4 regions of the Streptomyces sp. AM 4-1-1 genome follow, and region 1 is predicted to be linked to each of the others. Evidence: riboswitches for the same ligand, from Rfam matches in the RefSeq annotation. Region 1 holds a riboswitch; each other region holds the start of a gene.
The links. A riboswitch is a leader RNA that binds a small molecule or an ion and turns the genes downstream of it on or off. The one in region 1 is predicted to bind cyclic di-AMP.

Region 1 (3,208 bases):
GTCGTGCGGCGCAGCAACCAACAGCTGGCGTCGGCCCGGGTCATCGCGGAGACCGCGATGCGGGCGGTCCTCCCGACACCCGTCGACCGGATCGGCGGACTCCAGGTCGCGGCGCGGTACGAGGCGGCGCAGGCGGACGAGTTCGTCGGCGGTGACCTGTACGCGGTGGCGGACACCCCGTACGGCGTGCGGCTGGTGGTCGGGGACGTACGGGGGAAGGGACTCGACGCGGTCGAGGCGGTGGCCGTCCTCATCGGGGCGTTCCGGGAGGCGGCCGAGCAGGAGGGTTCGTTGGAGGGCGTGGCCGAGCGCCTGGAGCGTGCGCTGGCGCGTGGCGGGACGCGACGGAGCGGGCTGGACACCATGGAGGGGTTCGTGACCGCCGTGCTGGGCGAGATCCCGCCCGGCTCGGGGCTGGTGCGGATCGTCAACCGTGGCCACCCCGAACCGCTGCTGCTGCACGCGGACGGTGATCTGGACGTGCTGGACCCGACCGTGCCCGCGCTGCCGCTCGGCATGAACCTCGGGGTGTGGCCGGACCGGGTCGACGAGTGGGTGCTGCCCGCCGGTTCGACGCTGCTCCTCTTCACCGACGGGCTCACCGAGGCACGCGACGCACGCGGCGTCTTCTACGATCCGGCGGCCCGGCTGCGCGGCCGGATCTTCCCGGGGCCGGAGGAGTTGCTGTCCGCGCTTACCGACGACGTACGACTGCACACGGGTGGCGAGTCGACGGATGACATGGCGCTGCTGGCGGTCGGCCGGCCCGCCGAGGGGCAGCCGGAGCGGCGAAGGACAGTGCGGATCGTGGGGTTGGGTGACGGGTGACGGGTGACGGGTGACGGGTGACGTGGTGAGGGGACTGAGGGGGAGGGCGGGGGCGTGTGGTCGGGGTGCCGCCGGACCTGGTACGGAGGGAACGGGACGTGCCGGGCCCGTACGGAGGAACGGGACGCGCCGAATCCGTACCGGGCCCGTGGCGTGGCGCGTGCAGGAGAGGTGCCACTGTACGTAACCGGGGGGCGTCCCTCCGCATAACATTTGACGCAACGTCAGGAACCGGGTAATGACTGACGTGCGATCAACTCGTCCCGTTGTGCCCGCTTCCGTACGGATAAGTTCGGGCCGTGGACGCGAATGATCAACCTGGACGGCTTGGAATCGGAGCCGTCTGTCTATTAACGTTCGATAACGCAGCGCGGTTGTTCCAGTCGTCGCAAGAGGCGACACCGTGCGCGTGCGCCGAATTCCGCAAGGGAACCGGGGAACCACTCATTGGGGTGAATCGGACATCTGTGTCTCGTGAGAGGCGCGGGCGCCCGTAGGAGACCTTCCTGCTCCGAACCCGTCAGCTAACCCGGTAGGCGAGAAGGAAGGAAAGGAGTGCGCCCCCGTGGCGTCCAACAAGCCTGCCCCCGAAGCCCCCGCTCCATTCGCCACTCAGACCCTCGGAGACGAGGACAGGGCTTGGGAGGAGTGGAATCCCACAGAGGATTCCGTCCGTCCCCTACGCGGCAGGCACCGCGTCGCCAAGCAGCGCAACGCTCTTGCCCGCAGCTCCACCGTTCTCGGTGTCGGCGTCATCGCGGCGGTCGGCGCGGGTGGCATGGCCACCGCGCAGGGCAAGCCGCCGGTATCGATCTCCCTGCCCGATTCCATCGCCGACAATCTCCCGTCCGCCGCGTCGATCCCCGTCGTGGGCGCGCTCTTCTCCGGTGACCAGGACGACGCGTCCACCACCGCGCTGTCCGCCGCGCCGCTCACCACCGCCGGTATCACCTACGCCGACGCCGAACAGGGCACCACCGACGCGGGTGAGGCCCTGCGGACCCGCATCCTCCAGCAGGCCGAGCAGCAGCAGGACACGGCCGACGCCGAGGCCAAGGCCGTGGCGGAGAAGGCAGCCGCGGAGAAGGCCGCCGCCGAGGCGAAGAACAAGCACGACGCGGCCGAGGCCAAGGTCGCGGCCAAGAAGAAGGCGGCGGCGGAGGCCGAGAAGCTGGCCAAGCTCGCCGCCAGTTACGCCATCCCCACCTCCTCGTACACGATCACCGCGACCTTCGGTCAGTCCGGTTCGCTGTGGTCGTCCGGTCATCACACCGGTCTTGACTTCGCGGCGCCGGCCGGCACCCCGGTCAAGGCCGTGCACAGCGGCACGGTGAAGTCGGCGGGCTGGGCGCGCGCGTACGGCTACCGCACGGTCCTCGAACTCGATGACGGTACGGAGATCTGGTACTGCCACCAGTCGACGATGGGCGTCAGCGCGGGCCAGCGCGTCACGACGGGCGAGACCATCGGACGTGTCGGGTCCACGGGCAATGTGACGGCCGCGCACCTCCACCTGGAGGTCCACACCCCGGGCGGCGCGGGCATCGACCCCATGCCGTGGCTGCGCGGCAAGGGCCTGACCATCTGACCGGGCGTCGGGACGTCGTGGCGTGGGACCTCACCAACTGACCGGGCCTCGGGAGGTCAGGGTGTGCGGCCTCATCACCTGACCGGGCGTCGGGACATCGTGGCGTGGGGCCTCGGCCTCCGCCCGGTTCTCGGCGCCCGTCGGCCTGCCCACGGAGTTGTTCGGCTCGCTCCCGGAGTTGTTCCCGTCCGGTTCTCGGTTCTGGGTTCCGGGTTCTCGCCAGGCTCTCGGTTCCGCCCGTTCCGCACCGTGTGGCCCGGGGGCGCGGAGCAAGCAGTGTGCGGCAGCGGATGGGTAGCGGGGAACGGGCTGCGGCGGCGCGGTGGGCCGGGAGGTGGTGTGCCGTGCGCGGGGGAGAGGGCCGGCCGGGCGCGACAGGGGCGGCCCGGAATAGTCAGCGGCGCGGAATTCGTTGATCCACTCATGACTTCTCTCCGCAAGCTCGGCTCCTCCGACCTGCAGGTCTTCCCGCTCGCCCTCGGCGGCAACGTCTTCGGCTGGACCGCCGACGAGGCGCAGTCGTTCGCCGTCCTCGACGCGTACACCGCAGTGGGCGGAAACTTCGTCGACACCGCCGACGTGTACTCCGCCTGGGCACCCGGCAACGAGGGCGGTGAGTCGGAGACCGTCATCGGCAAGTGGCTGGCCGCCCGTGGCAACCGCTCCGACGTCGTCATCGCCACCAAGGTCGGCGCCCACGCCTCGTACAAGGGGCTCTCCGCCGGCACCATCAAGGCGGGAGCCGAGGCTTCGCTGCGGCGGCTCGGCACCGACCACATCGACCTCTACTAC
Region 2 (3,208 bases), 3.4 Mb from region 1:
GCCGAATGTGACCTACGCGACCGTAATACGGGGTTGACGGGGGGTGAGAAAGGCCACCCGGTCAGTTTTTGGTAAAGCCGGAATAAGCGAAGAGGGGCGAAGCGCCGTGGCGCTTCGCCCCTCTTCGCTCAGGTTCCGTTCACCGGGTCACCGGTCACGGGCTCCGGCCGGATCAGACGGAGACACCGTGGGAGCGCAGGTAGCCGAGCGGGTCGATGTCCGAGCCGTACTCCGGGCCGGTGCGGACCTCGAAGTGGAGGTGCGGTCCGGTGGCGTTGCCGGTGGCACCCGAGAGCCCGATCTGCTGGCCGACGCTCACGCTCTGGCCCGCGGAGACGGAGAGCGAGGACATGTGGCCGTACTGCGAGTAGTGGCCGTCGGCGTGCTTGATGACGACCTGGTTGCCGTAGGCGCCACCCCAGCCGGCCGTGACGACGGTGCCGGAGGCGATCGCCTTCACGCTCGTGCCGGAGGCGGCCGAGAAGTCGATCCCGGTGTGGCTGCCGCTGGACCAGCTGGAGCCGGAGGCCCGGTAGGACGTGGTCACGGGGGCGTTGACGGGGGCGATGTAACCGGTGGCGCTGCCCTGGTCGGCCGGCTTCGAGGTGCCGGTCCCGTTGGACGACGAGGAGGTCGACGAGGAGGTCGAGGCGGAGGTCGACGAGTTCGAGGCCGAGGTGCCCGCCGACGACGGCTTCTTCGCCGGAGAGGAGGACGGCTTCGAGGAGTGCGAGTGCGAGGGCGCCGAGTGGGTCTTCGATCCGGTGGACGCCGCGGACCCGGCCGACTTGGCACCGAGGGTCAGCTTCATGCCGGGGAAGATCAGGCTCGGGTTCTCGCCGACGACCTGGCGGTTGTCCTGGTACAGCTTCTGCCAGCCGCCCTTGACCTTGTGCTCGGCGGCGATCTTCGACAGATAGTCGCCGGAGACCACGGAGTAGGTCTTCGTCGAGGACTGCTTCTTCGCCACCGGGGCGACCGGGGCCGCGTGCGAGGCCGCGGCGGGCGTCGCGGTGGCGGGCGCGGCCTTCTCGGCGGCGTGCGCGCCGGTGGCGCCGATCAGCGGAAGCGCGATGACCGCGCCGCCGGTCCCCGCGGCGATGACGCCACGGGAGATGGGGCCGGTCTTGATACGACGGTGCTTACCCGTTGAGGGCATGGTGCGTTCCTCTCCGACGCCTGCGAGGTGAGCTGTCGGGTTCGGGCTGGAGATGCCCGGCCGCGTTGCTGCGCGACTTCACCCCGAGCCGTCCGGACTTCTCCGGACAGCGGCTTACCTGGGTCCCCCGCTCCTGCCACGTACGAGTAGATGGGAATTCCGGACGGCGGCAGGATTAGGCGGTCCGACCGGATTGAGGGTGACCGTAAGCGAGTGAGGACGACAGGAACAAGCCATCGGTTGCGTTCCGGAATCCGCACTTCTATTTCGTTACGGAAGCGCCGTCACACTCCGTGGATTACCGATCTTGAATTTCCGCGCGGCGCCCGGATTCCCCCTCGGCCCACCCGCCACACACCGTCACGGATATGATCCCGCTCACCCGCCCGAGGCTATTACTGCCGCAAATACCTCATGGCGCTTCAAATAACCCAATATGGACATGTCGCGATCATGAAGACAGCCGACCCCCGCGACTCGGACCGTGTGACCCCGGTCAATTCATCTCCAAATAGGGCGAAACGGCTCAGGGGCAGTGCGCGAACGGGTGCGGGAACGAGTCCAGGACGGCTCCGGCAAGACGACGGCCGCACCATGGCCGCCCGCCGGACCGGTGTCGTAGGGTCGCGGGCGGCCCCGCATCGACGAGCCCGCCCGAGCCGACATTCCAGGAGGCCCCTGTGACACAGCAGTCGCCGCAGATCCCGTCGGCGGAACCCCGACTGGCGGGTGTCCGCAATTTCCGTGACGTGGGTGGACTGCCGACAGCCGACGGGCGGAAGGTGCGGTACGGGCGTCTCTTCCGCAGCGGGCATCTGGCCGGTGCCACCGCCGACGACACGGCGTTCCTGAGCGGGCTCGGCCTGCACACGGTCTTCGACTTCCGCAACGCCGCGGATCAGCGGCTCGACGGTCATGACGTGGCGCTGCCCGGCGTACGGCATCTGAACATCCCGCTCTCCGACCCCGCCGACGGCGCCGAGTTCTGGCGGATGGTGCGCAGCGGCAGCCTCGAACAGCTGCGTTCGCTCCTGAGCGGTGGGAGGGCGGTGGACCGGATGACCGCCTCGTACCGCGAGATGATCCGCACCCGCACCACCGAGCACGGCCGCGTCCTGCGCACGCTGGCCGAGGACGGCGTGCCCGCGTTGCTGCACTGCGCGGCGGGCAAGGACCGGGCGGGGCTCTCGACAGCCGTCACACTGCTCGCCGTGGGTGTCGAGCGGGACGCGATCGAGACCGACTATCTGAAGTCCAACGACGCGCACCACCGCTACCGGGTGCGCCGCACCTCGGCGGCCGGGACGTCCGCCGAGGTGATGGAACTGCTCGGTCCGCTTCTCGACGCCCGCGCCGCGTACCTCTCCGCGGCCTTCGGCGCGATCGACGAGACGTGGGGCGGCACCGACCGTTATCTCTCCGAGGGGCTGAAGATCACTCCACGCATTCGTGAGCGGCTGCGCGAGCACCTTCTCGACGCGGCGTGACGACCGCCGCGCTCTTCCACCAGGGACGACGAGGCAGCCCCTACTGGTTGTGCATTCCCACGGTGAACAGCAGATAGATGAACCCCGCGATGACGTGTCCGGCCACCAGATAGGCGACCAGCCGGATGACGAGCCCGCGCGGCATCTTCCGCTCGATGGGGTCGTACTTCAGGGACTTCGGGGTGAGCGGGTCGTGCTCCTCGGACATGGCGGCCTTCTCTCTCGACGGCTGCGGCGACGGGGATGCCCGCCACGCTTCAGCGACTTCAGCGAGGATGTGCCCCGCTGCCGAGACACAGCTCGGCAGCGGGGCTCTGCAGCAGGGTGTGGACGAAGAGCAGTTCCGCACCACCGCGGTCGACCGCCGCGATCCGGTGCGGGGTCAGTGAGTCGAAGTGCGCACTGTCACCCGCGGTCAGATCGTGCACGGTGTCCCCGAGGATCACCCGGAGCGGCCCTTCCAGCACGTACAGCCACTCCTCACCGGGGTGGACACGCACCAGATCGCCCTGCGTCCCGTAGGGAACCCGGACGCGCAGCGCCTGCATCGCCCGTCCGGAAC
Region 3 (3,208 bases), 620 kb from region 1:
GCGAGGACGGCCTTCTCGACGCCCTTGCCCTGGTAGCGGTTGGGGTCGCCGTCACGAAGCTCAATGGCCTCGAACGCGCCGGTGGAGGCGCCGGACGGAACGGCAGCACGTCCCGTGCTGCCGTCGTCGAGGCCGACCTCGACCTCGACCGTGGGGTTGCCCCGGGAGTCGAGGATTTCCCTGGCTACGACGACGTCGATGGACGGCACGAGGCATCTCCTTCTGGGATATGACGCTGTTGGCGCAGGACCGCTTCAGGTCTTGCGCCAAGAGCCTAACCGGCCGGGCCCCGGCAATCGGCCGACCGCCCGTCCGCTGGGACGAAAAAGGGGCTGAAGGGCCGTGAAGCGGGACAAAAAGCCCAATACTTACCGGTCGGTAACTACATCAGTTGAACGGTACGGGGCACGGGTGAGCGGGTTCGGGTACGAGGTGTGGCGCGCGGTCCCGATCGGCGGCGAGCAGCGTCGGCCCCGAGGTCCGGCCCGGGACGGGATCGGCCGAGGACCAGCCGCCCGCCCGGAAGCGAAGACCCCGGCCCGGCACGCATGGGGGTGCGCACCGGGCCGGGGAAGGCTCCGGGAGGAGAGTGATCCTGTGCCGCCGCCGTCACCACAGGAGGTGGAGCCGCGTCGCCGTGCCGCTTACTTCAGGTGGAGCTGCTGGCCCGGGTAGATCAGGTCGGCGTCGTTGACGATGTCCTTGTTCAGCTCGAACAGGTGCTGCCAGCCGCCCTTGACGTGGTGCGACTTGGCGATCTTGCCGAGGGTGTCACCGGCCTTGACCTGGTACTCGCCGTCACCCTTCTCGACGGCCTTGGGGGCCTTCGAGGTCTTGGCGGGGGCCTGGCCACGGTCCGAACGGGAGGCGGCGGGGGCCTCGGTGCGCTCGGGCTGGGCCTGCCGCTGCGGGCGGGTGTTCTGCTGCGACTGGCTGCTCTGCTGCCGCTGGTCGTTGTTCTTCTTCGCGGAGCTGGAGCCGGAGCCGGTGTTGACACCCGGGTCGACGCCGTCGTTGCTCAGGTTGCCCGCGCCGGCACAGGCCCAGGCACCGGGGCCCTGCATGGCGAGAAGCTTCTCGGCGGTGGCGATCTGCTGGGACTTGGTGGCCAGGTCGGCCCGGGGGGCGTACTGCGTGCCACCGGCGGCGGCCCAGCTGGACTGGGAGAACTGGAGGCCACCGTAGTAGCCGTTGCCCGTGTTGATGGACCAGTTGCCGCCGGACTCGCACTTGGCGACGGCGTCCCAGGTGCCGACGGAGGCGGCGGAGGCGCCGGTCGCGCCCATCAGCGGAACGGCGACGGCGGCACCGGCGACGCCGGCGAGCGTGGCGACACGGACGACCTTGGACGGGCGGCGGTGCTTGCCCTTGCTGTTAAGCAGCATGGAACTGTCTCCTCACCGACGCCTACGAGGTGAGCTGTCGGGTTCGGGCTGATGAGTCGCCCGGCCGCGAGTCATGACTCGCGGCTTCACCCCAAGCCGGTCCTGAGCGTCTCCTGTCGAGACGATCGGGCCCGGCGCCTACCTGGGTCCCCCGCTCCTGCCTACGGCGCTTTACGCGTCTGTTCCCTTCGACCGACGGCAGGATTCGGCGTGACGATCGACGGGGCCCGCGGTGCGAGCGGTTCCGACCGTAAACACAGGCAACCCCGACACACAACGACGGACATACGGGACATAAACCCCTTACTTGCACCTGCGGATGCACTGTTTCCGCAGGTGGGAGGGGATGCGCATGGGCATGTCGATCACAACACGCCAGATGATGCGAAGAGACCCATGTCTCACTTACACATAAGCGGACATAGGCCTCTCAAACGGCCTACTTTTGGGGGCGTTTCAGCCGTCGAACAGCCGTCGATCAGCTGCCGCCACCGGGCCGTCAGCTCGCTTCCGGCTCCAGATCGAGGCTCTGGCCGGGCAGGATCAGATCCGGATCGGCGCCGATCGTGTCCTTGTTGGCCTCGTAGACCGAAGTCCAGCCGCCGGGCACCTTCTGTGCATCAGCAATGGCCCAGAGGTTGTCGCCCGGGCGGACGGTGTAGTCCTCCGCCTTGGCCACGGCCTCGCCGTCGCGGGCCTCGCCCTCGCCCCTGGAGGCGTGCCGGCCGGAGTCACGGTCGGTGACCTCGTCCGAGGTGCGGGCGGGGTCGCTCTCGGCCGGGTCGAGGGGACCGCGGTGCTTCCCGCCCGCTTCCCCGGAGGCGTCGGGCGCGCCGGACGGGTCCGTCGTCCCGCCGGTCACCCCGCCAGTCGTTCCGTCGGTCGCCCCGTCAGCGGACGGCGTGGTGGCCGAGGCCGCCCCGGACGGGTCGGAGGAACCCGGACCGGCGGACGCGCCCGTACCGGCGCCGGGAGTACCAGAGGCACTGGGGGCGTCGGGGGCGTCGGAGTCGACACCCGTACCCGCGTCATCGGCCGACGACGAACCGCCACCGGCCCGGCCGGCGCCCGGCTCGGCGGTCTTGGTCGCGCCCGGGGACGGCGCGTTCCCCGGATCGACACCCGGCGCCGCGCCGCCCTTGGTCAGCTTGGCGATCGGCGCGCAGCTGGGCCACGCCTGCGGGCCCTTGGCGTCCAGCACCTTCTCGGCCACGGATATCTGCTGCGAGCGGCTGGCGAGGTCGGCGCGGGGGGCGTAGGCGCGGCCGCCGTACGACTCCCAGGTCTCCTGCGAGAACTGGAGCCCGCCGTAGTACCCGTTGCCGAGGTCGGCGCTCCACATGCCGCCGCTCTCGCACTCGGCCACCCGGTCCCAGGTCGTCGCGTCCGCCGCGTGCGCGCCCGCCGCGCCGAGCAGCGGGATCGCGATGGCCGATCCCGTCACCCCCGCCGCGACGACGATGGCGGGTGCCTGGCGAGGGCGGCGGTGTCTGCCGTTCGCGGAGCCCATGCGGTTGCCTTCCGTGTGACTGATGTCCGACAGATGCTGATGTCCGACGATGCTGATGTCCGACTGATGTCCGACTGACGTTTCGGTCGAGACCCGGCCGCCGTACGACGCACGCCATGAGACGCGTGTCATACGACTGACGAGTCGAACGGTGAACGTAGCGGGAGTCGAACGTCTGTCACAAGTCGATGCAGCACAGATCACGTCAACGTCACAGAGTTGACGCTGCGTCACCTTCGGCGGTGTGTCGCTCGGGGGTGAACTGCACCGGAAGCGTACGAAGTCCACGCATGATGAGCCCGCCACGCCAGCG
Region 4 (3,208 bases), 2.7 Mb from region 1:
GGGGCCGCCCGGGTTGTAGACCAGGGCGCCTTGGCGCTCCCGCTTGGTGCCGGTGCTGACATGCCGGTCGACGGCGATCCGGATCTGCTTGCCGTCGGGCTTGGCGTAGTCCACCGGTACGGACACCCAGCCGCACTGGATCGGCTTCGCCAGCGCCCAGTCGGCCGGGCAGTCCGTCCAGTCGATCCCGGCCCTGGCCGCGCGCGCGGCGGCCACTTCGACGCCGTACGCCTCGGAACCGCCGTGATGACGGCCGTCCGCGGTGGCCGCCGGCGCTGCTGTCGCGCCCACTATGAGCGTGCCGGCGATGAGTGTGCCGGCCGAGCCGAGCACTCCTGTGCGCCTCAAGTCGATCCTCCCCATGGTCGTTGCGCCGCCGATGACGGCGCGGCTGATAGGACCTCCTGCGGATCGTGTCGTCTGTGAGGCCCCTGAGGACAGGCCATGGGGGTACTTCTTTACCTAATCAATAACCGGAGACCCGTGTCCCGCTGAGCGGTCACCGCTCGCGACACGGCCGGTCCGGTGCCAGTCATGACAGTCGCGGCGTCCGCGGCGTTCGGCGGCGATACCGAAGCGGCGGCGTTCGCCCGGAGCGGACGCCACCGCCGGCCGACGCCACGGATCTGCTCACCCGCCCCTCGGCGCCCGCCTCACCCTCTTCGAGTCGTTGCGGGTCAGCGGCGGAGGCCAGGACCACGAGCGCCCTGCTCGCGGCGGGCGCACCCGGGCGTCGGCACGCCCTGCCGAGCGTCGGCACGTCCTGCCGGGCGCCCGCGCTCTCCTCCAGCAGCCCCTCGTTCGACGGACCGGTACAGGGGCGGCCGTCGGGTCTGGAGATCGAGGCGCGGGAGTTGGTACGGGTGCGCGCGATGCTCACCGAGATGCCGGCGCCGCAGGGGAGCGAAGAGGCGGTCGGATCACCTTGCCCCCCGGCCCCGCGAGTTGACCGGCCGTCGGCTGCGACACGCCTGTGTGACGTGCGGTGTTCCTCCCTCGTTCGGCGTAGGCACCCTCCTGGGGGAGGGGTCGCCCGACTTGCGTACCCGGGATGGACGACGACCGGAACGGCCTGCTCCACCGCTGGTGCGCCGCCGGTCGTGCGGTGTGACCGGGATCTCGAACACCCTTTGTCCACCCGAACGGATCAGTCGTGATGAGCCTCACATAACGCCCTTTCAGCTCGGAAAAACGGCAGTCGATGGGTAAAGATCCCTGGGACGACAAGCCCCCGCCACCGCGGCGGGGCGGTCCGGGCGGACGCCGAGTCCTGCCGCCGTCCGGATGCCTGGTCGACAGAAGTGGATCGGCAGGAGTGGAGGACCCGAGCACAACGGGCCGACGAGAGATCGATCGGCCCTCGGGGTGAAGCCGCAGACCGCGGCCGGGCAACTTCGCCAGCCCGAACCCGACAGGTCATCCTTCACAGGCGGCTGACGAAGGGTTGCGCATGACTGCGCAGGTTCATGTCCCGTCTCTGATCGCGCGGGCCGGTACGGCCTCCGTTCTCACTCTCGCCGCCACGTGCGGCACCCTGCTGGCACCGGGCTTGGTGTCCGAGGCACAGGCCGCCACCCATTCGACGAAGGCGCTCGGCATCGCCGCGTCGAAGAAGGGATCGCCCTACGGGTACGGTGCGGCGGGCCCCCACCGCTTCGACTGCTCCGGTCTGACGCTCTACTCGTTCAAGAAGGCGGGCAAGAAGCTCCCACGCACCGCCCAGCAGCAGTACAACAAGACCCGCCACGTCTCGGCCTCCCAGCGGCAACGCGGCGACCTGGTCTTCTTCCACTCCGGGCGCGGTGTCTACCACGTGGGGATCTACGCCGGGAACGGAAAGATCTGGCACTCCCCCAAGACCGGCGCGGTGGTCAGGCTGGAGAAGATCTGGTCGAAGGGGGTCTGGTACGGAAGGGTCCGCTGACCGGGCCGCCACTCTCTCCTGTTCCGTCCGAGCGGGTGGCCGGGGCCGCGCGGCGGCTCCGGCCGCGGCCCCGGGGCCGCTCGGGGTCCGAAGGCGCCGCGGGTCCCGGGGCCGCAGCGGCCGGTCCGGCGTTCGCGTTCAGTGCCGCGCGTGCGGCAGCCACGGCAGGGCGACCCACACGGTCTTGCCGCCGTCGGCGGTCGGGGTGATGGTCAGCCGGCCGCCCCACTCCTTCGTCAGAGTGCGGATGATCACCATGCCCCGCCCGTTGTCCTGCCGCACGGCGGCGGGCAGTCGGCGGGGCCGGCGCGGGTCGCTGTCCGTGACGCCGAGGTGGAGCTGTTCGTCCCGCTCCAGCCGGAGGTCGACCGTGAAGGCGGGCGATCGGCCGGCGGTGTGCTGGACGGCGTTGGTCGCGAGTTCGGAGACGATCAGCCGGATGGTGTCGGCGATCTCCGTGTCGCGTGGCAGACCCCAGTCGGTGAGCGTGTCGGCCACGTATGTCCGGGCCCTCGGGACCGAGGCCGGATCGCTCGGCAGGGTGACGGTTGCTTCTTGATGGTCCGCCATGGCGCGCCGTCCCTTTCCCTCCCAGGCCGACCCGCGATCGGCCTGGATTCCGCTTCGCGTCAGATTGCCACTGATGCTGCCGTCTGTGACGACGATCCACCAAGATATGCATATATCTGTCGCTCGAAGCGGTGAACTCTGCCCCGGACGAACGTATTCGGGCGGCACACTGATGCCTTCGACCGAGCGGGAGGAGGAGTCATGCAGCACGGCCCCGCGGTACGCCGCCGCAAACTCGGGGAGGAGCTGCGCGCGCTGCGCAACAGGTCCGGTCTGACGAGCCGGGAGGCCGCGCGGCTGCTCGGCTGGCACCAGTCGAAGGTGAGCCGGATCGAGACCGGCACCAGTGGGGTGCGGCCCGACGACATCTCGCGGCTGCTCGACGCGTACGAGGTGGGTGACGCGCGGCTGCGGGCGCTGCTCGAAGTGCTCGCGGGTTCGGCGGGCGGGGGCGGCAGCGGCTGGTGGCACGCCTACCGGGGCCTGATCCCGCCGCAGTACCGGGACTTCATCAGCCTGGAGTCGCAGGCCAGGACCGCCCGCACCCTGGAGACATCGGTGGTGCCCGGACTGCTCCAGACCGCGGACTACGCGCGCGCCGTGACCCGCTCCGCGCTGGACGGGCTGCCCGCGCGTCAGCTCGACTCGCTGGTAGAGGTGCGGCTGGCACGGCAAGGAGTGCTGCGTGCCGATCCCCCGCTGCGGCTGAGCGCG

Region 2: another riboswitch for cyclic di-AMP. It lies ahead of PZB75_RS27950 (LysM peptidoglycan-binding domain-containing M23 family metallopeptidase); the one in region 1 lies ahead of PZB75_RS13735 (M23 family metallopeptidase).
Region 3: another riboswitch for cyclic di-AMP. It lies ahead of PZB75_RS10975 (transglycosylase family protein); the one in region 1 lies ahead of PZB75_RS13735 (M23 family metallopeptidase).
Region 4: another riboswitch for cyclic di-AMP. It lies ahead of PZB75_RS02140 (C40 family peptidase); the one in region 1 lies ahead of PZB75_RS13735 (M23 family metallopeptidase).

What each region holds. Positions count from the first base shown of each region.
Region 1 covers NZ_CP119145.1:3,227,597-3,230,804, reverse strand. Annotated here, with positions in the region: gene PZB75_RS13740 (PP2C family protein-serine/threonine phosphatase) at 1-828, shown strand, start outside; cyclic di-AMP (ydaO/yuaA leader) riboswitch at 1,231-1,382, shown strand; gene PZB75_RS13735 (M23 family metallopeptidase) at 1,394-2,416, shown strand; gene PZB75_RS13730 (aldo/keto reductase) at 2,840-3,208, shown strand, end outside.
Region 2 covers NZ_CP119145.1:6,591,480-6,594,687, reverse strand. Annotated here, with positions in the region: gene PZB75_RS27950 (LysM peptidoglycan-binding domain-containing M23 family metallopeptidase) at 173-1,159, opposite strand; cyclic di-AMP (ydaO/yuaA leader) riboswitch at 1,162-1,338, opposite strand; gene PZB75_RS27945 (tyrosine-protein phosphatase) at 1,840-2,646, shown strand; gene PZB75_RS27940 (DUF6126 family protein) at 2,687-2,854, opposite strand; gene PZB75_RS27935 (XRE family transcriptional regulator) at 2,913-3,208, opposite strand, start outside.
Region 3 covers NZ_CP119145.1:2,607,914-2,611,121, forward strand. Annotated here, with positions in the region: gene eno (phosphopyruvate hydratase) at 1-209, opposite strand, end outside; gene PZB75_RS10975 (transglycosylase family protein) at 645-1,385, opposite strand; cyclic di-AMP (ydaO/yuaA leader) riboswitch at 1,390-1,564, opposite strand; gene PZB75_RS10980 (transglycosylase family protein) at 1,885-2,895, opposite strand; gene PZB75_RS10985 (cytochrome P450) at 3,107-3,208, opposite strand, start outside.
Region 4 covers NZ_CP119145.1:563,232-566,439, forward strand. Annotated here, with positions in the region: gene PZB75_RS02135 (alpha/beta hydrolase) at 1-348, opposite strand, end outside; cyclic di-AMP (ydaO/yuaA leader) riboswitch at 1,276-1,447, shown strand; gene PZB75_RS02140 (C40 family peptidase) at 1,451-1,924, shown strand; gene PZB75_RS02145 (ATP-binding protein) at 2,063-2,494, opposite strand; gene PZB75_RS02150 (helix-turn-helix transcriptional regulator) at 2,696-3,208, shown strand, end outside.